3 regions of the Streptomyces cyaneofuscatus genome follow, and region 1 is predicted to be linked to each of the others. Evidence: riboswitches for the same ligand, from Rfam matches in the RefSeq annotation. Region 1 holds a riboswitch; each other region holds the start of a gene.

Region 1 (7,801 bases):
GATCGAGGGGATCTCCTCGACCGCGTCGAACGCCGCCGCCCGGTCGTCCGGGTCGGGCAGGTAGGTGTCCAGCAGCGTCAGATAGAACTGGACGTGCACGGCCTCCTCGAAGAGCTGCCGCGACAGGTACAGCCGCGCCTCCGGGGAGTTGATGTGCTTGTACAGCGTCAGCACGAGGTTGTTCGAGACGATCGAGTCGCCCGTCGCGAAGAAGGCGACGAGGCGGCCGATCATGTGCTGCTCACCCGGCGACAGCTTCGCGAGGTCGGCGACGTCCGAGTGGAGGTCGACCTCCTCCACGGTCCAGGTGTTCTTGATCGCGTCCCGGTAGCGCTCGTAGAAGTCCGGGTAGCGCATGGGACGCAGGGTCAGCTCGAATCCCGGGTCGAGCAGGTTCTTCTCTTCGTTGGTGGTGCTCATTACTGGCAGGCCTCGCAGGACTCGGGGTTCTCAAGAGAGCAGGCGATGGCGTCCGCGTCGGGAGCCGACGCCTGCTGTACGGGAATGGGGGCTGCGGCCGACGCCTGACCGGACGCGGCACGGGCGATCCGGGTCGCCGGGCGCGAACGCAGGTAGTACGTCGTCTTCAGCCCCTGCTTCCAGGCGTACGCGTACATCGAGGAGAGCTTGCCGATCGTCGGCGTCTCCAGGAACAGGTTGAGCGACTGGCTCTGGTCGAGGAACGGCGTACGGGCCGCCGCCATGTCGATCAGACCGCGCTGCGGGATCTCCCACGCCGTGCGGTACAGCGCCCGCACGTCCTCGGGGATCCAGGCGAAGCCCTGCACGGAGCCGCTGGCCTCGCGCAGCGCCTCACGGGTGCGGGCGTCCCACACGCCGAGCTTCTTCAGCTCGTCCACCAGGTAGCCGTTGACCTGGAGGAACTCACCGCTGAGCGTCTCGCGCTTGAACAGGTTGGAGACCTGCGGCTCGATGCACTCGTACACACCGGCGATCGAGGCGATCGTGGCGGTCGGCGCGATGGCCAGGAGCAGGGAGTTGCGCATGCCGGTCTTGGCGACGCGGGCGCGCAGCGCGTCCCAGCGCTCCGGCCAGTTCAGCTCGGTGTCGTAGTGGTCGGGGTGCAGCACACCGCGCGCGGCACGCGTCTCCGACCACGCGGGCAGCGGGCCCGAGCGCTCGGCGAGGTCGCAGGACGCCTCGTACGCGGCCAGCATGATGCGCTCGGAGATCTTCGTGGAGAGCGCGCGGGCCTGCGGAGAGTCGAAGGGCAGGCGCAGCTGGAAGAAGACGTCCTGGAGGCCCATGGCGCCCAGGCCGACCGGCCGCCAGCGGGAGTTGGAGTTCCCGGCCTGCTCGGTCGGGTAGAAGTTGATGTCGACGACCCGGTCGAGGAAGGTGACCGCGGTGCGGACCGTGGAGTCCAGGCGCTCCCAGTCGATCGAGCCGTTCGCCACGAAGGCGCCCAGGTTGACCGAGCCGAGGTTGCAGACGGCCGTCTCGCCGTCGTTGGTGACCTCCAGGATCTCCGTGCACAGGTTCGAGGAGTGCACGACCCGGCCCGGCTCGGCGGTCTGGTTGGCGGTCCGGTTGGAGGCGTCCTTGAACGTCATCCAGCCCTGGCCGGTCTGCGCGAGGGTCCGCATCATCCGGCCGTACAGCTCACGCGCCGGCATGGTCTTGCGGGCCAGGCCCTTGGCCTCGGCCGCGCGGTAGGCCGCGTCGAACTCGTCGCCCCACAGGTCGACCAGCTCGGGGACCTCGGCGGGGGAGAAGAGCGACCACTCGGTGTCCGCGTCGACCCGGCGCATGAACTCGTCCGGGATCCAGTGCGCCAGGTTCAGGTTGTGCGTACGGCGCTGGTCCTCACCGGTGTTGTCGCGGAGCTCCAGGAACTCCTCGATGTCGGCGTGCCAGGTCTCCAGGTAGACCGCCGCCGCGCCCTTGCGCCGGCCGCCCTGGTTCACCGCCGCCACCGAGGCGTCCAGCGTCTTGAGGAACGGCACGATGCCGTTGGAGTGCCCGTTGGTGCCCCGGATCAGCGAACCACGCGCGCGGATACGGGAGTAGGAGAGGCCGATGCCGCCCGCGTGCTTCGACAGGCGCGCCACCTGGTGGTAGCGGTCGTAGATCGAGTCCAGCTCGTCCTTGGGCGAGTCCAGCAGGTAGCAGGAGGACATCTGCGGGTGCCGGGTGCCGGAGTTGAAGAGCGTGGGGGAGGAGGGGAGGTAGTCCAGCTTGCTCATCAGCCCGTAGAGCGCGGCGACCTCGTCCAGCGCGCGCACCGAGTCGTCCTCGGCGAGGCCCGCGGCCACGCGCAGCATGAAGTGCTGCGGGGTCTCGATGACCTGGCGGGTGATCGGGTGGCGCAGCAGGTAGCGGCTGTGCAGCGTACGGAGACCGAAGTAGCCGAAGCGGTCGTCCGCGCCCTCGGCCAGCGTCCGCTCGACCAGCTCGTCCAGCGCCTTGGCGTGCAGCTCCACGAAGGCGGCGGTGCGGTCCGCGATCAGGCCCTCGCGGTGGCCGACCGCGACGGAGGCGGAGAAGGACGTGGCGCCCTGGCCCGCCGCCTCGTCGGCGATCGTACGGGTCAGCAGCCGGGCGGCGAGTTTGGAGTACGCCGGGTCCTCGGAGATCAGGCCCGCCGCCGCCTCGGTGGCCAGCGAGCGCAGCTCGGCCTCGTCGGAGCGGGCGTTGCGCCCGCGCAGCGCGGAGGCGGCGACCCGTCCGGGGTCGGTGTCGGGCAGATCGACGGTGAGGTCGGTCAGGGTCCGCAGCAGGGCGGTCCCGGGTCCGTCGTTCGTGCCTTCGCCGGACGTGGTGGAGGCAGCGGATTCGGTGGCTGAAACCGGATCGGCGGGCGCGATGGTCACTGGGCTTTCCCTCGCTCGGCTGGGGGCCGGCGGCGAGCGGGGAGCCGGGCAGCACGAGGCCTGTGAAGGCAGCACTGCTCACGGCGTCCACCGGCCCATCCGCGAGGCCCGGACGTCTGGCATCCGGTTCGGTCGAGCCGGACGCACTGTCGACAGGTCTTCGGACTTCGGGTGTGCAAAAGCACACTGATCACACCGTTGCGGGACAGTTCCGGATTCGCACCGGATTCCCCTGCGGCGACAGCGAGGTCGAGCATACATGTGGGGGGCGCTCGATGAGGAAGCCCCCACATGTTGTGTCGGCGTGAACAGATGTCGGTATGGCGGTCTGGCTTCTTCGCCCGGCTTTTTCCGTATCGGCCAGGCGCAGGGGCCCCCTCGCGCGGGCACGAAAAGGGGCCGTCGCGCCCCTGGGAGGGGTGCGACGGCCCCGATCGGCCGGTGGTGCTCAGCAGCAGCGGAAGCCCTCGCGGGGGTCCGCCTCACGGGCGTCCGTGCGGCTGTGTTCGAAGGCGCGGCGGTCCATCACCGGAGTGTCCGGATCGTGGGCCCTCGCGTGCGCCACATAGCGGTCGTACGTCGACTCGCCGGTCAGCTCCCGGACGTACCAGCGGATCCGTCCCGCCACCCGCCGTACGTCCGCGAGGGTCATGTCCGGCTCCCCGTTCCCGCCGACTCCTTGCGGATGCCGCCTTCGGGGCCGACGCCGGCTTCGACCAGTTCGGCCTTCTCCTCCTTGGTGGCGAAGATCGAGGCCGGGGCGACGAACTTGGACTGGACGAACGGCGTCTCGTGCAGCTTGACGCTCTCCGGGTCGCGGATGGCCTTGTAGCAGACCCGGCCGGCGTCCACGAGCACCACGATGATGAGGAGCGCGAAGAGCGCGCACAGCACCCCGTCGACGGTGGAGTTGGTGACGACGGTCCGCATGTCGTCCATGTTCTTGGCCGGGGCCAGCACCTCGCCCGCGTCGATGCCCGCCTGGTACTTGTCGCGCTGGGCGAAGAAGCCGACCTTCACGTCCGGCGAGAAGATCTTCTGCCAGCTCGCGGTGAGGGTGACCGCCACGTCCCAGGCGAGCGGTACGGCGGTGACCCACGCCCACTTCAGGCGGCCGGACTTGACGAGCAGCGTGGTGCAGACGGCCAGCGCGACGGCGGCCAGCAGCTGGTTGGCGATGCCGAAGAGCGGGAAGAGCTGGTTGATGCCGCCCAGCGGGTCGTGCACGCCGACCCAGAGGAAGTAGCCCCAGCCGCCGACCACGACGGCGCTGGCGAACCAGACGCCCGGCTTCCAGGAGACCTCGCGGAACGGCTTGTAGGCGTTGCCCAGCATGTCCTGGAGCATGAAGCGCCCGACGCGGGTGCCGGCGTCCACGGTGGTGAGGATGAAGAGCGCCTCGAACATGATGGCGAAGTGGTACCAGAACGCCTTCATCGCGGTTCCGCCGATCACCGCGGAGAAGATCTCCGCCATGCCGAGCGCGAAGGTCGGCGCACCGCCGGTCCGGGAGAGCAGGCTTCCCTCCTCGACGTCCTTCGCGGCCTGGGCCAGGGCGTCCGGGGTGATGGTGAAGCCGAAGTTGGCCACGGCCTGGGAGGCGGACTGGACGCTGTCGCCGATCACGCCGACCGGCGCGTTGATGGCGAAGTAGAGGCCCGGGTCGATGATGCAGGCCGCGATCATCGCCATGATCGCCACGAACGACTCGACCAGCATGGCGCCGTAGCCGATCATCCGGATCTGCGTCTCCTTCTGGACCATCTTCGGCGTGGTGCCGGAGGAGACCAGGGAGTGGAAACCGGAGAGCGCGCCGCAGGCGATGGTGATGAAGACGAACGGGAACATCGAGCCGGCGAAGACCGGGCCCGAGCCGCTGGAGGCGAAGTCGGTGACCGCGGGCATCTTCAGGGTCGGCAGCGCGACGATGACGCCGAGGGCCAGCAGGGCGATCGTGCCGACCTTCATGAAGGTGGAGAGGTAGTCGCGCGGGGCCAGCAGCAGCCACACGGGGAGCACGGAGGCGAGGAACCCGTACACGATCATCCAGATGACCAGCGTGCCCGGCTCCAGCGTGAAGAAGTCCGCCCACGACGACTCGGCGACCCAGCCGCCCGCGACGATCGCGAGGAGCAGCAGCGCGACGCCGATGAGGGAGACCTCACTGACCTTGCCGGGCCGCAGGATGCGCAGATAGACGCCCATGAAGAGCGCGATCGGGATCGTCATGCCGATGGAGAAGACGCCCCACGGCGAGTGGGCGAGCGCGTTCACGATGACCAGCGCGAGGACCGCGAGCAGGATGATCATGATGATGAAGACGGCGATCAGCGCGGCGATCCCGCCGACCGGACCTATCTCGTCGCGCGCCATCTGGCCGAGGGAGCGGCCGTTGCGGCGGGTGGAGAAGAAGAGCGTCACCATGTCCTGGACGGCACCGGCGAAGATGACGCCGACGACGAGCCAGATCGTGCCGGGCAGATAGCCCATCTGCGCGGCGAGCACCGGGCCGACCAGCGGGCCCGCGCCCGCGATGGCGGCGAAGTGGTGGCCGAAGAGGACGCGGCGGTCGGTGGGGTGGAAGTCCACCCCGTTGTCCAGCCTTTCGGCCGGCGTCGCGCGGTTCTTGTCCGCCTTCAGGACCCGGTTGGCGATGAACCGGGAGTAGAAGCGGTAGGCGATGGCGTACGAGCCCAGCGCCGCCGCCAGCATCCAGGCGGCGGAGACCTCCTCACCCCGCGAGAGCGCGAGGGTGGCCCAGCCGATCGCGCCGACCAGGCCGACCAGGCTCCATACGGCTATGGACTTCGGGGACAGTGTCCGCCGTCCCGGTGCTTGTGGAACCGGTGGTGCTGGTGTGGGCGATTCCGGCATTTCGATCCGTCCCCTCGCGTGATCACTGTCGTAACGTGCGCGAAATCTAGGGGCTCGTGGGCTCTCTCCGGAACCCCTGTCCGCATTCCGGTCAGGTGTCACCGGTGTCGCGCGGCCCCGCACCGCCGTGGTTTCGCGGTTGAGGCACGGATGGTGAGGGGGATCGGTTCACGCGTGACCGGAGGAAATTCACGCGATCCTCAAGGATGTTCACGTGATCCAAGTGGGGAGAGAGGGCCGGGCGTCAGACCCAGCCCCGACGGGCCGCCTCCGCTCCGGCCTGGAAGCGGCTGCGGGCGTCCATGCGGGCGGTCAGCTCCGCGTTCATCCGGCGGACGGTCCGCAGCGAGACCCCCAGGCGGCGGGCGGCGGTGGCGTCCGTGTGCCCCTGGGCCAGGAGGGAGAGCAGCTCGCCCTCCTGCGGGGTCAGACCGTCGCTGTCCACGGGCGGCCGGGCGCCTAGCGGGGTGGCGGCGGTCCAGAGGCTCTCGAACAGCAGCCGGGCGACCAGGACGGCCCCCTTGCTGCGCAGCTCCAGCGCGCCGGCCCGGCCGTCGTCGGGGTCGAGCGGGACGAGGGCCACCTCGGCGTCGACCACGACCATGATGAGCGGCAGCGTGGGTAACGTACGGCTCTCGGCGCCGAGTCCGCCGATCCAGTTCACGTACCGCAGGGTGTCCGGGTCGTTGCGGAAGCTGTCCTGGTAGATCGAGCGGATGCGGACGCCGCGCTCCAGGGCCTGCTGGTCGAGCGGCTTGCTGGCCGCCAGGGTGTCGGGGGCCTGGGCGCCGCCGGGCAGCAGGGAGAGGCACTCGGTCCTGGCCAGTTCGGCGAGTTCGGTCAGCCGCTCCCGTACGGCGTCGAGCCCCTCCAGCCGCTTGATGACGTCGAACCCGCGCCGTACCCCCCGGCCGCTGTGGGCGGCGAGCGCGGAGACCGCGTCCCGGGCGACCTCCAGGCCCCGCTGCTGGCGCGCCAGTTCGGCTTCCCGCCGGGAGAGCAGGAAGGGCAGGCTGGCGGCCGGGTCCAGGGCGCGGAAGACCGGCGGATCGCCGGCGGCGGAGCGGTCGTCGCGGTTGTCCAGCAGGCAGAGTTCGGCGAGCCGGTCGAGGGCGTCGCGCACGTCCTGCTCGCTGCGGCCCAGCCGCGCGACGATCTGGTCGAGCCGCAGCTCCGGTTCCTCCAGGACGAGCCGGTACACGAGCTCCGTCCGTGCGTCCAACCCCAGTACCTGAAACATCTCTGGCTCCCCCGCCGATGTCACGCCGCACCTGAACGCCGCTGCCGGGCCGGGTCCCCGCATCGGCACCGGCGCGAGTTTAAGCCGCAAGGGCCGGACAGGTATAGACCAAGTCCATGGGATGGAATGCGCCATGCGGTCGGGCTGGCACTGTCCGGAGTGTGAACATCCCGTGGTGAAGGTGTGGCCTCTTGGTGCCTGGCCACCGGCTGCCAGCGAGGCGTCGCCGCAGGTGACGGGGGCATGTGCGGCGCGGCGGGCGCTGGCAGCCTGCTGCCGGTAACTCCCGGCCACCGGCAGGGCGTGACCCCTGGACCCCCGCGACGCCATGCTCAGGCCGTGCTCAGACATGCACCCGCTGTTGTCGAGAAGGAGCCCCACATGCAGGCATTCCGTACGTTCTCCCTCCGCATCGCCCTGGCCTGCGCCCTGGCCCCGGTGCTCCTGGCCACGGTCGGCCCCGCCACCCGGAGCGGCTTCTCCTGGGGGTGACCCGGGGAGAAGGGAACCTCCTCCGTGTACCTGGTGACCGCGCTGCTGGTGCGGACCGAGTCCCCGGAGCCCGCCGCCTGGACCGCCCGCGAACTGGCCCGTCGGCTGCGGGCCTCCTGCACCGGAGCGAGGACGCGGCGACCTGGCCCGGACGGTCCGCGCCCGGCCCACCTGTACGCCGCCTCGTACCTCGGCCGGACCGTCCGCGCCGCTCTCTACATGGAGGACTCCGACCCCCTCCACGCCGAACTGGCCGCCCTGGATTTCCTCCTCGCCTCCCTGGCCGCCGACCCCGGCGCCAGGGGCTGGCACCTCGCGGTCCTCGGCCGCCCGGACCTGCACCGCCTGCCCGAACGGAAAG
Region 2 (7,801 bases), 5.2 Mb from region 1:
GGGGGCGGATTGACCTGGGGTTCGGCGGCACTTCGGTGGCCGGGGACCCCGCAGACCAACTCGACGATTTCTACGGAAGGAACACAGCATGTCGCAGTCCGCTGATCAGGGCCCCGGAGCCGCCACCGGCACCGCCATCGCGGTGACGGGGGTCGGCCTGGTGACACCCGCAGGGGCTGACGAGCACAGCTTCTGGGAGGGGCTGTGCTCCGGGCACTCCACCGCCCGGCACTGCGAGGAACTGGCCGGTCTCCCGGTCGACTTCGCCTGCCCGGTCGACTCCGTCGACCTGGACGAGGCGGTGGGCGGCCGCTCGGTGTGGCGGATGGCCCGGTTCGTGAAACTGGCCGTCGTCGCGGCCCGGCAGGCCGTCGCCGACGCCGGTCTCGACCCGGCGGTGTGGGACGGCGGCCGGGTCGGGGTCGTGCTCGGCGTCGGCGTCGGCGGTGTCTCCGTCCTCGTCGACAACGCCGCCAGGCTGGCCGCCTCGGGGCCTGAGGCGGTCTCGCCGCTGCTCGTCCCGATGATGATCCCCAACGCGGCGGCGGGCGAGGTCGCCATCGCCCTCAAGGCGGGCGGCCCGTCCCTCGCCCCCGCCACCGCCTGCGCCTCCGGGGCCACCGCGATCGCCGTCGCCCGCGATCTGCTGCTCGGCGGGTCCTGCGACGTGGTGGTGGCCGGGGGCGCCGAGTCGGTGCTGACGCCACTGGTGGTGACCGCTTTCGCGCGGATGGGCGCGCTCTCCACCCGTACCGCCGATCCGGCGGGCGCATCCCGGCCGTTCGCCGACGACCGGGACGGATTCGTGATCGGCGAGGGCGCCGCCATGCTCGTCCTGGAGCGCGAGGAGGCGGCCCGCGCCCGGGGCGGCCGGGCCCGCGCCCTGCTCACCGGGGCCGGTTCCAGCACGGACGCCCACCACCCCACCGCCCCGGCCCCCGACGGACGCGGCGCCCAGCGCGCGGTCCAGGCTGCTCTCGACCAGGCGGGCTGGGCGCCGGGCGATGTCGACCACGTCAACGCCCACGGCACCTCCACCCCCCTCAACGACGCCATGGAGACCACCCTCATCTCCCGGCTCTTCCCGCACCGCCCCCCGGTCACCGCACCCAAGGGCGTCATCGGGCACACCCTCGCGGCGGCGGGCGCGATCGAGGCGGTCGCCACCGTCCTGACGCTGGAACGTTCCCTCATCCCGCCGATCGCCAACCTGGACGCCCTCCCCGACGCGTTCCCGCTCGACTGCGTGGTGAAGGAGCCCCGCCACCAGCGGGTCGAGCGCGCGGTGAGCCACTCCTTCGGCTTCGGCGGACACAACGTGGCGCTCGCCTTCCAACGCACCTGACCCCGCAGGGCCGTTCGGGAACGGCGAGGGGTGTCCTCGCCGTTCCTTGATCGTTACTCTGTCGTGACCGTATCCACGCATAAACCACAACAGCCCTCCACGAACGATCTGCTCACCCGAGTGCTCTACGGCGACAACTTCCGCCAGGAGCACGGCTTCTGGCGACGGCTGCTCACAACAGAACCGTTTCGTCGATCCGGTGGCGGCACTCCCGACGAACGGCTCGCCCTCTCCTACCACCGGCTCCGCATCCTCAACGACGCACTGGACAGCGGCGCGAGGCTGGCCGCCGACCCCCGCGCCCTGGCCGCGCTGCACGAATGGCTCGGCCCGGTCGACCCGGCGCTGACCACCGTCGCGGGCATCCACTACAACCTCTTCCTCGGCAGTCTCCTGGACCACGATCCGGGCACGCTGCGCGACCTCTCGGACTTCCTGGAGCTGCGGAGTATCGGCACCTTCCTCTGTACGGAGGTGGCGCACGGCAACGACGCGGCGGCCGTCGAGACGACCGCGACGTACGACCGCGAACGCGACGGCTTCGTCCTGCACACCCCGAACTCCGGCGCCCAGAAGTTCATGCCCAACACCAGCCCCGCAGGCGGCCCCAAGACCGGAGTGGTGGCCGCCCGCCTCCTCGCCGACGGGACCGACCACGGCGTCTTCCTCTTCCTCGCCCCGCTCACCGACGCCGTCAGCGCCCTGCCCGGCGTACGGGTACGGCGGCTGCCCGCCCGCATGGGCTCCCCGGTCGACCACTGCCTCACCTCCTTCGACCGGTACTTCGTCCCGCGCAAGGCCCTGCTCGCCGGGGAGCAGGGACGGATCGGTGCCGACGGGCGGTTCACCAGCGAACTGGCCAACCGCAGAAGGCGGTTCCTCCTCTCCATCGGGCGGGTCACCCCCGGCAAGCTCTCCATGAGCGCCTGCGCGGTGGGCTCCGCCCGGGTCACCCTCGCCCTCGCCATCCGGTATGCGGGGCACCGACTGGTCTCCGGATCGCGGGGATCGCGACGGGTGCCCGTCTACGCGCACCGCACCCACCACGGCCCCCTCGCCGCGGCGATGGCCACCGTCTTCGCGATGAGCCTCCTCCACCGCAGGGCCCTGGACCGCTGGGAGTCCGCCCCCGCCGCCGACCGGGACGAGGCCGAGCGCCTGGTCGCCGTCGCCAAGGGGTGGATCACCTGGCAGGCGCGCGGCGTCATCGTCGAGTGCCGGGAGCGGTGCGGCGCGCAAGGGCTGCTGGAGAACAACGGCATGACCGAGCTGTTCACCGGCATCGAGGGCGCCATCACCGCCGAGGGCGACAACCTCGCCGTCCACGCCAAGGCCGCCGCCGAGATGCTGTTCAGCGTCACGGTCCGGGACGAGGAGGAGGCGGAGGGCCCCGGCGACCTGGACGACCCCCGCTTCCTGGGCCGGCTGCTCGCGGCCGTGGAGGACATCTGGTTCGACCGCGCCCGGGAGCGGATCAGCGCCGCCCCGCCCGGCGACCCGCTCGGCCGGTGGAACGCGGCCTCGGGTCCGGCGCTGCGCGGGGTGGAGGCGTACGGCTACCGCCAGGCGAGCGAGGCGTACGAGCAGGCTGCCGCAGCCCTGCCCGCAGGTGCGGCCCGCGAGCGGCTGACCGAGCTGCACCGGCTCTTCGCCCTCCGTTGGATCGCCCGCAACAGCGGTGACCTGCTGGCAGCCGGACGGCTGACTGCCGAACAGGTGTCCTCGCTGCCCGACGCGGTGGAGCGGCTCATCGCGACCGTGGCCCTCCACGCCCCCGACCTGGTCAAGTCGTTCGCGCTGCCGGAGCGCCTGATGTCGGACTGGCCGATCGCCGGACCCGGCTACGCGGACGCGTACGACGATCCGGACGGCTCCTGGCACCAGCGCCGCAGGCCGGGGGGAGCGGTGGGGCGCAAGGCGGGCGCGACCGGGCTCCGCACGGCGGATTTCCGGCGGCCCGCCTGCGGCAGCAAGCGGCGGCGCCCGCTGCGCGAGAAGGTGGCGGCGCTCGGCACCCGCGGGGTGCTGCTGGCGTACTGGGGAACCACGTCGATGCTCTCCCGGTGGTTCGAGAAGCCGCAGGTGAGCGCAGACGAATCGGTTCGCCCCAGGGCGTAACCGGAGGGGCATACTCCAGTTATTTCGGCGGTGGGCCTGTGCGTATCACCACCCGCCGTCCATGAGGCCGCCGATGAGAGGAAACACCGTGAAGAGCCAGAGCATCCACCCGAAGATCACCGAGGTGCTGACCGAGACGTTCAAGGTGCCCGCAGCCGAAATCCTGCCGGAGTCCACGATGGACAGCCTGGAGATGGACTCCCTGGCGGTCGCCGAGTTCGCCGTCATCATCAAGGAGACCCTGGGGGTCGCCGCCGACTCCGAGAAGCTCTACAAGGACGCCACGCTCGCCGACATCTCCGCGTTCATCGACGCGGCCGTCGGCGGCGAGGCGGCAGGCAGTGCGGTGCCGGTGAGCAACACCCGATGAACCGACCCGCCATCGCCGTCACCGGCCTGGGGATGATCACCCCGGCCGGCCACACCACCGACACCACCTGGGACGGGGTCTGCCGCGGGGAGTCCTTCGCGCGCACCGTCCCCGAACTGCACGGCTGCGCCGTCGACTTCGCCTGTACGGTCTCCGGCATCGACCTGGACGACGCGGTCGGCGGCCGGACCGCCTTCCGTATGGGCCGGTACGTGAAGTTCGCCGTCCTCGCCGCACGGGAGGCGGTGACCGACGCCGGGCTCGACCCCGCCCACTGGGACGGCGCCCGCGTCGCCGTCGTCGTCGGCACCAGCAGCGGCGGATCCGCCGGACTCACCGAACAGGCCGTCGCCCTGGAGCGGCGCGGCCCCGAGGCCACCTCGCCCTCGGGCATCCTGCTCACCATCCCGAGCATGCCCGCGGCCGAGATCGCCATCCAGATGAAGGCCACGGGCCCCAGCCTCGCCCCCTGCACGGCCTGTTCCTCCGGGGTGACCGCCCTCTCGGCGGCCCGCGACATGCTGGCGCTCGGGCAGTGCGACATCGCGATCGCCGGAGCCACCGAGTCGATCGTCTTCCCGGTCGCCATGACCGGCTTCGCCCGCTCCGGCGCGGCGGCCCTGCGGGACGGGGACCCCGCCCGCCTCTGCCGCCCCTTCGCCGCCGACCGGGCCGGGCTCGTCATGGGCGAAGGCGCCGCGATCATGGTACTGGAGCGGGCGGCGGACGCCCGGGCCAGGGGAGCCGCCCCCCGGGCGCTGCTGGCCGGTACGGGCGCCACGACCGACGCCCACCACCCGACCTCCCCGCACCCCTCCGGGGCGGTCGCCGAGGCCGCCGTCGACGCGGCGCTGGCCGACGCGGGGTGGCGGGCCGAGGAGGTCGGCCATGTCAACGCGCACGGGACCTCGACCCCCCTGAACGACGCGACCGAAGCCGCCCTCATCGGCCGGGCCTACCCGCACCGTCCGCCCGTCACCGCCCCCAAGGGCGTCCTGGGCCACTGCATGGGGGCGGCCGGAGCCATCGAGGCGGGGCTGACCGTCCTGACGCTCCAGCACGGCATCGTCCCGCCGATCGCCAACCTGGACGCCCCCGACCCCGGGTTCGCCATCGACTGCGTCACCAAGGCCCCGCGCGAGGTGCCCGTACGACGGGCCGTCAGCCACTCCTTCGGGTTCGGCGGACAGAACGCGGTGATCGCGCTCCAGGCTCCGTAAGCCGCCTCGCCAGCTGCCGGGCCGGTGCGGCGGGACGATCCCGCGCCGCACCGGCCCACCGGGGGAGCGGTCCGCGCACCGGCTCTGAGCTGCGCGAAGACCCGTGATAGCTTGCCGGGGCCAGTCGAACCCCAGCGACGGGGTCAGGGAATCCGGTGCGAGACCGGAACTGACGCGCAGCGGTGAGGGGGACGGGCGGGGCCACGGCCACTGGAGCGCACACGTGCTCCGGGAAGGCGTCCCGCCCGGACGAACCCGAGTCCGAAGACCTGCTGGCACCCGCGCCCCGCACCGGGGCACGGGAACCGTACGACGGGCTCCGCGGCTGGGCCCAGAGACACCGAGGTCCTCCGTGCTGTCCAAGGCCACCCCTGCCCCGATACGCACCGCCGCCCTGTTCGCGGCGGGCGTCGTCCTGCTCACCGCCTGCGGCGGCGGGACCACCGACTCCTCCGCCGACGGCGGCGGCGACAAGGCCGACGGCTTCCCGCTCACGCTGAAGAACTGCGGGCGCACCGTCACCGTGAAGGCGCCGCCCCAGCGGGCCGTCTCGGTCGACCAGGGATCGACGGAGATCCTCCTCTCGCTCGGCCTCGCCGACCGGCTCGCGGGCACCGCGACCTGGAGCGACCCGGTGATGAAGGGCCTGGAGAAGGCCAACAAGGGCGTCGAGCGCATATCGGAGAACCGGCCCTCGTCGGAGAAGGTCCTCGACAAGGAGCCCGACTTCCTCTCCGCCTCCTTCGCCTCCACCCTCGCCAAGGGCGGCGTCGCACCCCGCGAACAGTTCGAGAAGCTGGGCGTCCCCACCTACATCTCGCCCGCCGACTGCATCGGCAAGGACAACAGCGGCGGCGGCGACGGAGCCCGTACCGCACCCCTCACCATGGACAGCGTCTACACCGAAGTCCGGGAGCTCTCCCAGGTGTTCGGCGTCCCCGAGCGCGGCGACGCCCTGGTGAAGAAGCTCCAGGCGCGGGTGGCGAAGGCCACCGACGGCATCGACGGATCCAAGGCATCCCTCCTCTACTGGTTCTCCGACTCCAAGGCCCCCTACCTCGCGGGCTGCTGCGGCGCCCCCGGCGTCATCACCCGGGAGCTCGGCGCGAAGAACGTCTTCGACGACACCCACGACGAATGGCCCCAGATCAGCTGGGAGACCGTCGCCGACCGCAACCCCGACGTCCTGGTCATCGGCGACCTGAGCCGCACCATGCAGACCGCCGAGAGCGCCGAGAAGAAGATCGAGTTCCTGGAGTCCAACCCGGTCACCAGGACCATGGACGCCGTCAAGAACCGGCGGTACGTGCTGCTCAGCGGCCAGGCGATGAACCCGACCATCCGGACGGTCGAGGGGCTGGAGCGCGTCGCCGCGGGGCTGCGCGACTTCGGGCTCGCGGGGTGAGCAGCGGTGACCCGGCACTGAAGGAGGCCACGGACCCGAAGGAGGCCACGGACCCGAAGGAGGCCGCGGACTCGGACAAGACCGCGGACCGGAAGGCGTCGGCCGCGGTGGGCCCGGTCTGGAGCGGCGGCCCGCTCGCGGTGCTCCTCTGGACCGGCGGACTCCTGCTCCTGCTGCTCTCCATCGCCGTCGCCGTCACGATCGGGCCCGCCCGGATCTCGGTCCCCGACGTCTGGTCCGCCGTCGCCTCCCACCTCGGCTTCGGCGCCTCGGAGCTGAGCCCGATCCGCGACGGCATCATCTGGAACCTGCGCATGCCCCGCACCCTGCTCGCCGCCGTGTGCGGTGCCGGGCTCGCGGTGTGCGGCACGGTGATGCAGTCGCTGCTACGCAACCCGCTCGCCGACCCCTTCGTGCTCGGCGTCTCCTCCGGGGCCTCCACCGGGGCGGTCGTGGTGGTCGTCCTCGGCGTCGGCGGGGGAGCGGTGTCGCTGTCGGCCGGGGCCTTCGTCGGGGCCATCTGCTCGTTCGCCCTGGTCCTGCTGCTCAGCCACACCCTCGGCTCCACCACCGACCGGGTGGTGCTCTCCGGGGTCGCCGCGATGCAGCTCTTCTCCGCCCTGACCTCGTTCGTCGTGATGACCTCGGCCGACGCCGAGCAGACCCGAGGGGTGCTGTTCTGGCTGCTCGGCTCGCTCAGCGGCGTCGGCTGGAGCGAGGTCGCCCTGTGCACCGCCGTTCTCGCCGTATGCCTGGTCGTCTGCCTGGCCCACGCTCGTACGCTCGACGCCTTCGCCTTCGGGCAGGACGCTGCCGCCGCGCTCGGCGTGAACGTCGCCCGCACCCGGATCGTGCTGCTGTGCACCACCGCCCTGCTGACTGCCGCCCTCGTCAGCTCGGCCGGGGCGATCGGCTTCGTCGGCCTGGTCCTGCCGCACGCCGCTCGCGCGCTCACCGGCTCCGGGCACCGGCGCCTCCTGCCGGTCACCGCGCTCGCCGGGGCGATCTTCCTCGTCTGGGTCGACACGCTCGCCCGCACGGTGCTGGACCCGCAGGAGGTGCCGGTCGGTGTGGTCACCGCACTGATCGGCGTGCCCGCGTTCGTCGCCGTCCTGTACCGCACCCGGAGCACGCCATGAGCCTCACCGAGAACGGCGGCCTGCGCGCCGAGCGGGTCGGCCGGGAGGCCGGGGACCGCCTCATCCTCGACGGGGTCGACATCACCCCGCCGCCCGGCGCCACCGTCGGGCTGCTCGGCCCCAACGGCTCCGGCAAGTCCACCCTGCTGCGGATCCTCGCGGGCCTCCTCGCCCCGGACACCGGCACCGTCACCCTGGACGGCG
Region 3 (7,801 bases), 1.4 Mb from region 1:
CGGCGTGGTCGGCGGCCCGCAGCGGCAGCGTCTCGCGCAGGGCGGGCTCGTCGACCTGGATCACCGAAGTGCCGTTCGCCTCCAGGTCGTTCACCTCGTCGCGCAGGGCGAGGGCGACCTGGCGGGCGGTCTCGCCGAGCGGCTGGTCGTCACGGACGAAGGACCAGGCGAGCATGGTGACCGGGCCGGTGAGCATGCCCTTGACGGGGCGCTCGGTGAGCGACTGCGCGTACGCCGTCCAGCGCACCGTCATCGGCTCGGGGCGCGAGATGTCCCCGGCGAGGACCGGCGGGCGGACGTAGCGGGTGCCGTACGACTGGACCCAGCCGTGCTGCGTGGCGAGGTAGCCGGTGAGCTGCTCGGCGAAGTACTGGACCATGTCGTTGCGTTCGGGCTCGCCGTGGACCAGGACATCGATCCCGGCCTTCTCCTGGAAGGAGAGGACCTCGCGGATCTCGTCCTTGATCCGCTCCTCGTACCCGGCCTCGTCGATCCGGCCCGCGCGCAGGTCGGCGCGGGCGGTGCGGAGTTCGGTGGTCTGCGGGAACGAGCCGATCGTGGTGGTCGGCAGGAGCGGCAGACCGAGGTGGGCGCGCTGGGCCACGGTCCGCTCGGCGTACGGCTGGGAGCGGCGGCCGTCGGCGTCGGTGATGGCCGCCGTACGGGCCCGGACGGCCGGGTCACGGGTGATGACGGCGTCGGTGCGGGAGGCCAGGTCGGCCCGGTTGGCGGCGATTTCGGCGGCGATGGCCTCGGTGCCGGCGGACAGGCCGCGTGCCAGGACGACGATCTCCTGGGTCTTCTGGCGGGCGAAGGCGAGCCAGCGGGCGACCTGCGGGTCGATGTCGTGTTCGGCGGCGGCGTCCAGCGGGACGTGCAGGAGGGAGGAGGAGGCGGAGACATCGACGTGGTCCGCGAGGCCGAGGAGCGTGCCCAGGGTGGCGAGCGACTTCTCGTAGTCGTTGATCCAGATGTTGCGGCCGTTGACGACGCCCGCGATTAGGCGCTTGCCGGGCAGGCCGCCGGCCGCCGCGAGGTCGGTGAGGTTCGCGGCGCCGGACTCGGTGAAGTCCAGCGCGAGCCCCTCGACCGGGGACTTGGCGAGCACCGGAAGCGCCTCGCCGAGCCGTCCGAAGTAGGAGGCGACGAGCAGCTTGGACCGGTCCGTGAGGCCGCCGAGCTCGCGGTAGGCGCGGGCGGCGGCGTTCAGCTCGGCCGGGGTGCGGTCCTGGACGAGGGCGGGCTCATCCAGCTGCACCCACTCGGCGCCTGCGGCCCGGAGGTCGGCGAGGACTTCGGCGTACACGGGCAGGAGCCGGTCGAGGAGGGTCAGCGGCTCGAAGTCGGCGGCGATCCCGGGGGCCGCCTTGGCGAGCAGGAGGTAGGTGACCGGGCCGACGAGGACCGGGCGCGGGGTGTGGCCCAGCGCGAGGGCTTCCTTCAGCTCGGCGACCTGCTTGGCGGAGTCGGCGGTGAACACCGTGTCCGGGCCCAACTCGGGCACGAGGTAGTGGTAGTTGGTGTCGAACCACTTGGTCATTTCGAGCGGGGCCACGTCCTGCGTACCGCGGGCCATGGCGAAGTAGCCGTCGAGGGCGTCGGTACGGACCGCCTCGCGGTGCCGCTCGGGGACAGCGCCGACCATGACACTGGTGTCCAGGACGTGGTCGTAGTACGAGAAATCACCGGTCGGCACCTCGTGGACTCCGGCCTCGGCGAGCTGCTGCCAGGTTCCCCTGCGCAGTTCGGCGGCGGTCCGCCGGAGGGTGTCCGCGTCGACGCGGCCCTTCCAGTAGCCCTCGATGGCCTTCTTCAGTTCACGGTTCTGACCCTGGCGGGGGTAGCCGTACACGGTGGCCCGTGCTGCCGCGGCTGCGGGCTTCGCTGTCACGTGACTCTCCTTCGCGAGCATGTCTCCAGCTGATCCCGGGACGGGACGCGGACGCGCGAAGGGGTGACCGAACCGGGCGGAAAACGCGACACGCTTGACCGTGTCCGTCCACCCGACGGTTACGCCGACCCGCCCACGAGGTCACCGGGAACTCCGCACGCGAACGGTCGCGTGCGGGCAACGGGCAGGTCTTCGGACTCGCGGGCACGTCTGCCGGGGGCAGACACCTACTGGCCGTCGCTTCCCAGACCCGGCCGGGTCCAGTGCGTATGACGGCGGTCGTTCCCGCTCACCGCTGCGGGGCAGTCCCGGATTCCCACCGGGTTCCCTCTTACGACACCCTGCCTGGCGGACAGGGCGAACCAGCTGCACCGGCCACCCTAAGGGGACGACCGCCGGGCGCACACCGTTGTTCACACTTCGGACGGTGATATGAGACACGGCCTCCGGTCACGTCCCGAACTGCCGAGGAACGTCCTCCGAACGGGTGAAGAAGGGCATTGGAACGGTCCGCGCACCCATCCGAACCGGCAGGTGGCACCGAATGGTCGGCACAGGGGCGCGGAGCGGGCGCTCCTGGAACACTGCCCGGGACCGGATCCGGCATCCTGGCACGATCCGGCCCCGGGCAGGCAGTTCGCGCCGGTTTTCCCCCCTGGGCAGGCGGTTCGCGTCGGCATTCCTCCCCCGGGCGGCAGTGCGCGCGCCGGCCCTCCTCGCCCTGTTCCGCCGTTCGTCGCCGGTTCGCTGACTCACGGTCAGGTCGTGGTGGCACGGTGACTCAGATGTAACCAAATGGCGTAGGCGAGCCGGAACCACCGAGGGTCACAGGCCGTTCTTCTTGCCAATACACGGCCGCCGACCCACGGCGGCGATGAGCGAGAGAAGCAGTAGATGAAGAAGACAGTCGGGTGGGCTCAGGACGGCGACGACTGGACGATCACCGTGAACGGCACGCTGTACCGGGCCGTCGAGCGCCCCACGGACGGGCGCGTGCACAACTATCTGGTGCGGGGGAACGACCTGACCGCCGAGTGCCCGAGCCTCGGTCATGGGCTCGGAGTGATCCGGGCGCACGAGTCCCGGAGCTGACCTCCGGCCGGTCCGGCGACCAGGACGTGTCCGGGGTGCGGCGGCCGCCCGCGCCTCGACGCGACCCGCCGCCCTGCGTCACGTCACCCGCTCACCTGTCCGGGCCCCCGCTCGCGGGCCGGGGCCCCTCAGCTGTCCGTGCCTGCCGCCTCAGCTGTCCGTGCCGCGTGGGCCCGCCCCGAGGTCGGCACCCTCCGGCCGGTGGCGCAGCAGATACGTGTCCATGATCCAGCCGTGCCGTTCGCGGGCCTCGGCGCGCACCCGGCTGATCCGCTCGGCGACCTCGTCGAGCGGCCCGGAGACCAGGAGTTCGTCCGGGGTGCCGATGTAGGCGCCCCAGTAGATCCACAGCCCCCTGCCCGTCAGATGGGTGAAGCTCTCGTGGCCGTCGAGCATCACCACGATGTCGCCGTCGTCGTCCGGGAACCCCTCGGCGAGCCGCCGCCCGGGGGTGATGTGGATGGGGCGGCCGACCTGGTTCAGGGAGGTGCGGTGGCGGGCGGCGAGCGCGGAGACGCTGCTGATCCCGGGGATCACCTCATGGCCGAATTCCACCGTGCCCCGGTCCCGGATGTCCTCCAGGATCGCGAGGGTGCTGTCGTACAGGGACGGGTCGCCCCACACCAGGAACGCGCCGGTCTCCCCCGGCGCCAGCTCCTCGATGATCAGCCGCTCGCAGATGTCGGCGCGGCGGTGGCGCCAGTCGTGCACCGCCGAGGTGTAGCGCCCCCGGTCGTCCTGGGTACGGTCCCGCCAGGGGTCCTCGGCCTCCACGACCCGGTAGGGGCCGGTGAGGTGCTCGGCCAGGATGTCCCGCCGCAGCCGGGTCAGGGACTCCTTCTCCCGGCCCTTGCCGAGCACGAAGAAGACCTGCGCCCTGCGCATGGCCTTCACCGCGGCGAGGGTCAGGTGGTCGGGGTCGCCGGCGCCCATGCCGATGACGAGGATGTGCCGTGGTGCGTCGCTCATGTCGGCCGATCATGCCAGGAGCGGGGTGCGGGGCGCGCGATCGCGCCAGGCCTCGGGACGGAGGCCGGGGCGAGGCGGGGTGGACTTACTAGGACGTCCAACTATATGTTCGTGAGCAGAGGGGCGACCGGCATGGTGCCGGGCGCCTCGAAGGCCCGTGGTGTCAGGGAAGCCGGTGCGATTCCGGCGCGGTCCCGCCACTGTGACCGGGGAGTTCGTCCTCGCAGGACACGCCACTGACGGTGCAGAAGCCGTCGGGAAGGCATGAGGGCGCGCGCTGATCCGGGAGTCAGGATACCGGCCACGGGATTGTTCCGTGTTTCCACGAGGATGGAGCAGACACGCATGGCACCGGTCCGCACCCACGGCCCCGCAGGCACGTCCCGGCGAGCGGTTCTCCCCGCCCCCTGACGGCCCCGCCCTTCGCGTCCCCCCTGGCGGCAGCCCTTCCGCGCCCCCGCGCACCCGACCGGTGCGTGGGCCGGTGGCAGCCGTGCGCCATCCCCGGATCTCTCCTGACGATCTCACCGACGAGAGCAGGTTTCCATGGTCCGCGAACTCACCCATTTCATCGGCGGCAAGCACACGCCCGGCACCTCGGGCACGTACGGCGATGTCTACGACCCCAACACCGGCCGGGTGCAGGCCCGGGTGCCGCTGGCCGACCGGTCCGAGACCGAGGCGGCCATCGCCGACGCGGCACAGGCGCAGGTCGAGTGGGGCGAGTGGAACCCGCAGCGCCGGGCCCGCGTCCTGCTGCGCTTCCTCCAGCTGGTCGAGAAGGAGAAGGACTCCCTGGCCCGGCTGCTCTCCTCCGAGCACGGCAAGACCGTGGCCGACGCGCACGGCGACCTCTCACGCGGCCTGGACGTGGTGGAGTTCGCCGCGGGGGTGCCGCATCTGCTGAAGGGCGAGTTCAGCGACAACGCGGGCGCCGGGATCGACGTCCACTCGCTGCGCCGGCCGCTCGGCGTGGTCGCGGGCATCACCCCGTTCAACTTCCCCGCGATGATCCCGCTGTGGAAGGCCGCACCGGCTCTGGCCTGCGGTAACGCCTTCATCCTCAAGCCGTCCGAGCGGGACCCGTCGGTGCCGCTGCGGCTGGCGGAGCTGTTCCTGGAGGCGGGGCTTCCGCCCGGGGTCCTCAACGTCGTCAACGGCGGCAAGGAGGCCGTGGACACCCTGCTGGAGGACCCGCGCGTCAAGGCGCTCGGCTTCGTCGGCTCGACGCCGATCGCCGCGCACATCTACGCGACGGCCGCCGCCCACGGCAAGCGGGCGCAGTGTTTCGGCGGGGCGAAGAACCACATGATCGTGATGCCGGACGCCGATCTGGACCAGGCGGTGGACGCGCTGATCGGCGCCGGTTACGGCTCGGCGGGTGAGCGGTGCATGGCGATCTCGGTGGCCGTGCCGGTCGGTGAGGAGACCGCCGACGCGCTGGTGGCCCGGCTCACCGAGCGGATCGCCGAGCTGCGGATCGGGCGCTCGGACGACCCGGACGCCGACTTCGGGCCGCTGGTGGGCCGTGACGCGGTGGACCGGGTACGCGGCTATGTCGACCTCGGTGTCGAGGAGGGCGCCGAACTGGTCGTGGACGGGCGCGACTTCACCCTCGAAGGCCACGAGGACGGCTTCTTCGCGGGCGCCTCGCTCTTCGACCGGGTCACCCCGGACATGCGGATCTACCAGGAGGAGATCTTCGGCCCGGTGGTCTGCGTGGTGCGTGCGGCGGACTACGAGGAGGCCCTGCGGCTGCCCTCGGAGCACCTGTACGGCAACGGCGTCGCCCTCTTCACCCGCGACGGCGACATCGCCCGCGACTTCACCCGCCGGGTCGAGACGGGCATGGTCGGCGTCAACGTGCCGATCCCCGTGCCGGTGGCGTACCACACGTTCGGCGGCTGGAAGCGGTCCGGTTTCGGCGACCTCAACCAGCACGGGCCGGACGCCATCCGCTTCTACACCCGTACCAAGACCGTCACTTCGCGCTGGCCCGCCTCCGGGATCCGGGACGGCGCGAGCTTCACGATTCCGACCATGGGATGACTGCCGTGACCACCCTGCTCAGCGACGACCAGCTCGCGGTCGTCGAGACCACACTCGACTTCGCCCAGGAACACCTGGCCCCGCACGCCGTCGCCTGGGACCAGGACAAGCACTTCCCCGTCGACGTCCTGCGGAAGGCGGCGGGGCTCGGCCTCGGAGGTGTGTACGTACGGGAGGACCTGGGCGGCTCCGAGCTGTCCCGCTCCGACGGGGTCCTCGTCTTCGAGGCCCTGGCCACCGGCTGCCCGTCGGTGGCGGGCTACCTCTCGATCCACAACATGGTCGCCTGGATGGTCGACCAGTACGGCACCGAGGTCCAGCGCGGCCGGTATCTGCCGGAGCTCTGCACCATGGAGCAGCTGGGCAGTTACTGCCTGACCGAACCGGGCGCGGGCTCCGACGCGGCCGCGCTGCGCACGCGCGCGGTCCGCGACGGCGACCACTACGTGCTGACGGGGACCAAGCAGTTCATCTCCGGCGCGGGCGCCACCCACCTCTACATCGTGCTGGCCCGCACCGGCGAGGACGGGCCCGGCGGGATCTCCGCGTTCCTCGTCGAACGGGACGACGAGGGGCTCTCGTTCGGGGCCAACGAGAAGAAGATGGGCTGGAACGCGCAGCCCACCCGGCAGGTCGTGCTGGACGGGGTGCGCATCCCGGCCGACCGGATGCTGGGCGCCGAGGGCGAGGGTTTCCGGATCGCCATGAACGGCCTCAACGGCGGCCGGCTCGGCATCGCCGCCTGCTCGTTGGGCGGCGCGCAGAGCGCGCTGGACCGCTCGCTGGCCCATCTCGCGGACCGGGAGGCGTTCGGCGGGCCCTTGCTGAACGCGCAGGCGCTCCAGTTCCGGCTGGCCGACATGGCGACCGAACTCGCCGCCGCCCGAGCACTGGTGCGACAGGCCGCCGAGGCACTGGACCGGAAGGTGGGCGGGGCACCGGAGTTGTGCGCGATGGCCAAGCGCTTCGCCACCGACACCGGCTATTCCGTCGCCGACCGGGCGCTCCAACTCCACGGCGGTTACGGCTATCTGGCCGAGTACGGCATCGAGAAGATCGTGCGGGACCTGCGGGTCCACCAGATTCTGGAAGGGACCAACGAGATCATGCGCGTCATTGTGGCCCGGAGCCTGACGGGAGCCCTGCGATGACCGAGGAGCAGCTCGTACGGGTGCACACCGAAGGCCGTACGGGGGTGGTGACCCTGAACCGGCCGAAGGCGCTCAACGCGCTCACCCACGCGATGGTGGAGACGATCGCGGCGGCCCTGGACCGGTGGGAGCACGACCCGGAGGTGGCCACCGTGGTCATCACCGGGGCCGGGGAGCGCGGCCTGTGCGCGGGCGGCGACATCCGGTCCATCTACGAGGACGCCCGCGTCGGCGGCAAGGCCTCGGCCGCCTTCTGGCGCGACGAGTACCGGCTGAACGCCCGCATCGCCCGCTATCCGAAGCCGTACGTCGCGGTCATGGACGGCATCGTGATGGGCGGCGGGGTCGGGGTATCGGCGCACGGCAGCGTCCGGATCGTCACCGAGCGGTCCAAGGTGGCCATGCCGGAGACCGGGATCGGCTTCGTGCCGGACGTCGGCGGCACCTACCTGCTGGCGCTGGCCCCCGGGGAGCTGGGCACCCATCTCGCCCTGACAGGTGCGGTGGTGGGGGCCCGGGACGCGCTGCTGTGCGGGCTGGCCGACCACTTCGTACCGGCGGGAGAGCTGCCCGCGTTCCTGGCCGAGCTGCGGACCGAGGCCCCGGCGGCGGCACTGCACCGCCACGTCCGGGAAGCGCCTCCAGGGGT

Evidence for each region. A riboswitch is a leader RNA that binds a small molecule or an ion and turns the genes downstream of it on or off. The one in region 1 is predicted to bind cobalamin.
Region 2: linked by a shared signal. The riboswitch ahead of R2B67_RS34230 (ABC transporter substrate-binding protein) and the one ahead of R2B67_RS10465 (ribonucleoside-diphosphate reductase subunit alpha) in region 1 are both predicted to bind cobalamin.
Region 3: linked by a shared signal. The riboswitch ahead of R2B67_RS04705 (CoA-acylating methylmalonate-semialdehyde dehydrogenase) and the one ahead of R2B67_RS10465 (ribonucleoside-diphosphate reductase subunit alpha) in region 1 are both predicted to bind cobalamin.

Annotation. Positions count from the first base shown of each region.
Region 1 is NZ_CP137002.1:2,505,960-2,513,760, reverse strand. It holds gene R2B67_RS10470 (ribonucleotide-diphosphate reductase subunit beta) at 1-420, opposite strand, end outside; gene R2B67_RS10465 (ribonucleoside-diphosphate reductase subunit alpha) at 420-2,834, opposite strand; cobalamin riboswitch at 2,969-3,091, opposite strand; gene R2B67_RS10460 (YbdD/YjiX family protein) at 3,283-3,486, opposite strand; gene R2B67_RS10455 (carbon starvation CstA family protein) at 3,483-5,708, opposite strand; gene R2B67_RS10450 (helix-turn-helix transcriptional regulator) at 5,953-6,948, opposite strand; gene R2B67_RS10445 (hypothetical protein) at 7,465-7,801, shown strand, end outside.
Region 2 is NZ_CP137002.1:7,730,801-7,738,601, forward strand. It holds gene R2B67_RS34205 (beta-ketoacyl-ACP synthase 3) at 1-105, shown strand, start outside; gene R2B67_RS34210 (beta-ketoacyl-[acyl-carrier-protein] synthase family protein) at 89-1,345, shown strand; gene R2B67_RS34215 (acyl-CoA dehydrogenase family protein) at 1,409-3,463, shown strand; gene R2B67_RS34220 (acyl carrier protein) at 3,552-3,833, shown strand; gene R2B67_RS34225 (beta-ketoacyl-[acyl-carrier-protein] synthase family protein) at 3,830-5,053, shown strand; cobalamin riboswitch at 5,158-5,344, shown strand; gene R2B67_RS34230 (ABC transporter substrate-binding protein) at 5,406-6,458, shown strand; gene R2B67_RS34235 (FecCD family ABC transporter permease) at 6,566-7,597, shown strand; gene R2B67_RS34240 (ABC transporter ATP-binding protein) at 7,594-7,801, shown strand, end outside.
Region 3 is NZ_CP137002.1:1,133,112-1,140,912, forward strand. It holds gene metE (5-methyltetrahydropteroyltriglutamate--homocysteine S-methyltransferase) at 1-1,891, opposite strand, end outside; cobalamin riboswitch at 2,070-2,260, opposite strand; gene R2B67_RS04695 (hypothetical protein) at 2,786-2,983, shown strand; gene cobF (precorrin-6A synthase (deacetylating)) at 3,134-3,952, opposite strand; cobalamin riboswitch at 4,094-4,272, shown strand; gene R2B67_RS04705 (CoA-acylating methylmalonate-semialdehyde dehydrogenase) at 4,499-6,001, shown strand; gene R2B67_RS04710 (acyl-CoA dehydrogenase family protein) at 5,998-7,152, shown strand; gene R2B67_RS04715 (enoyl-CoA hydratase/isomerase family protein) at 7,149-7,801, shown strand, end outside.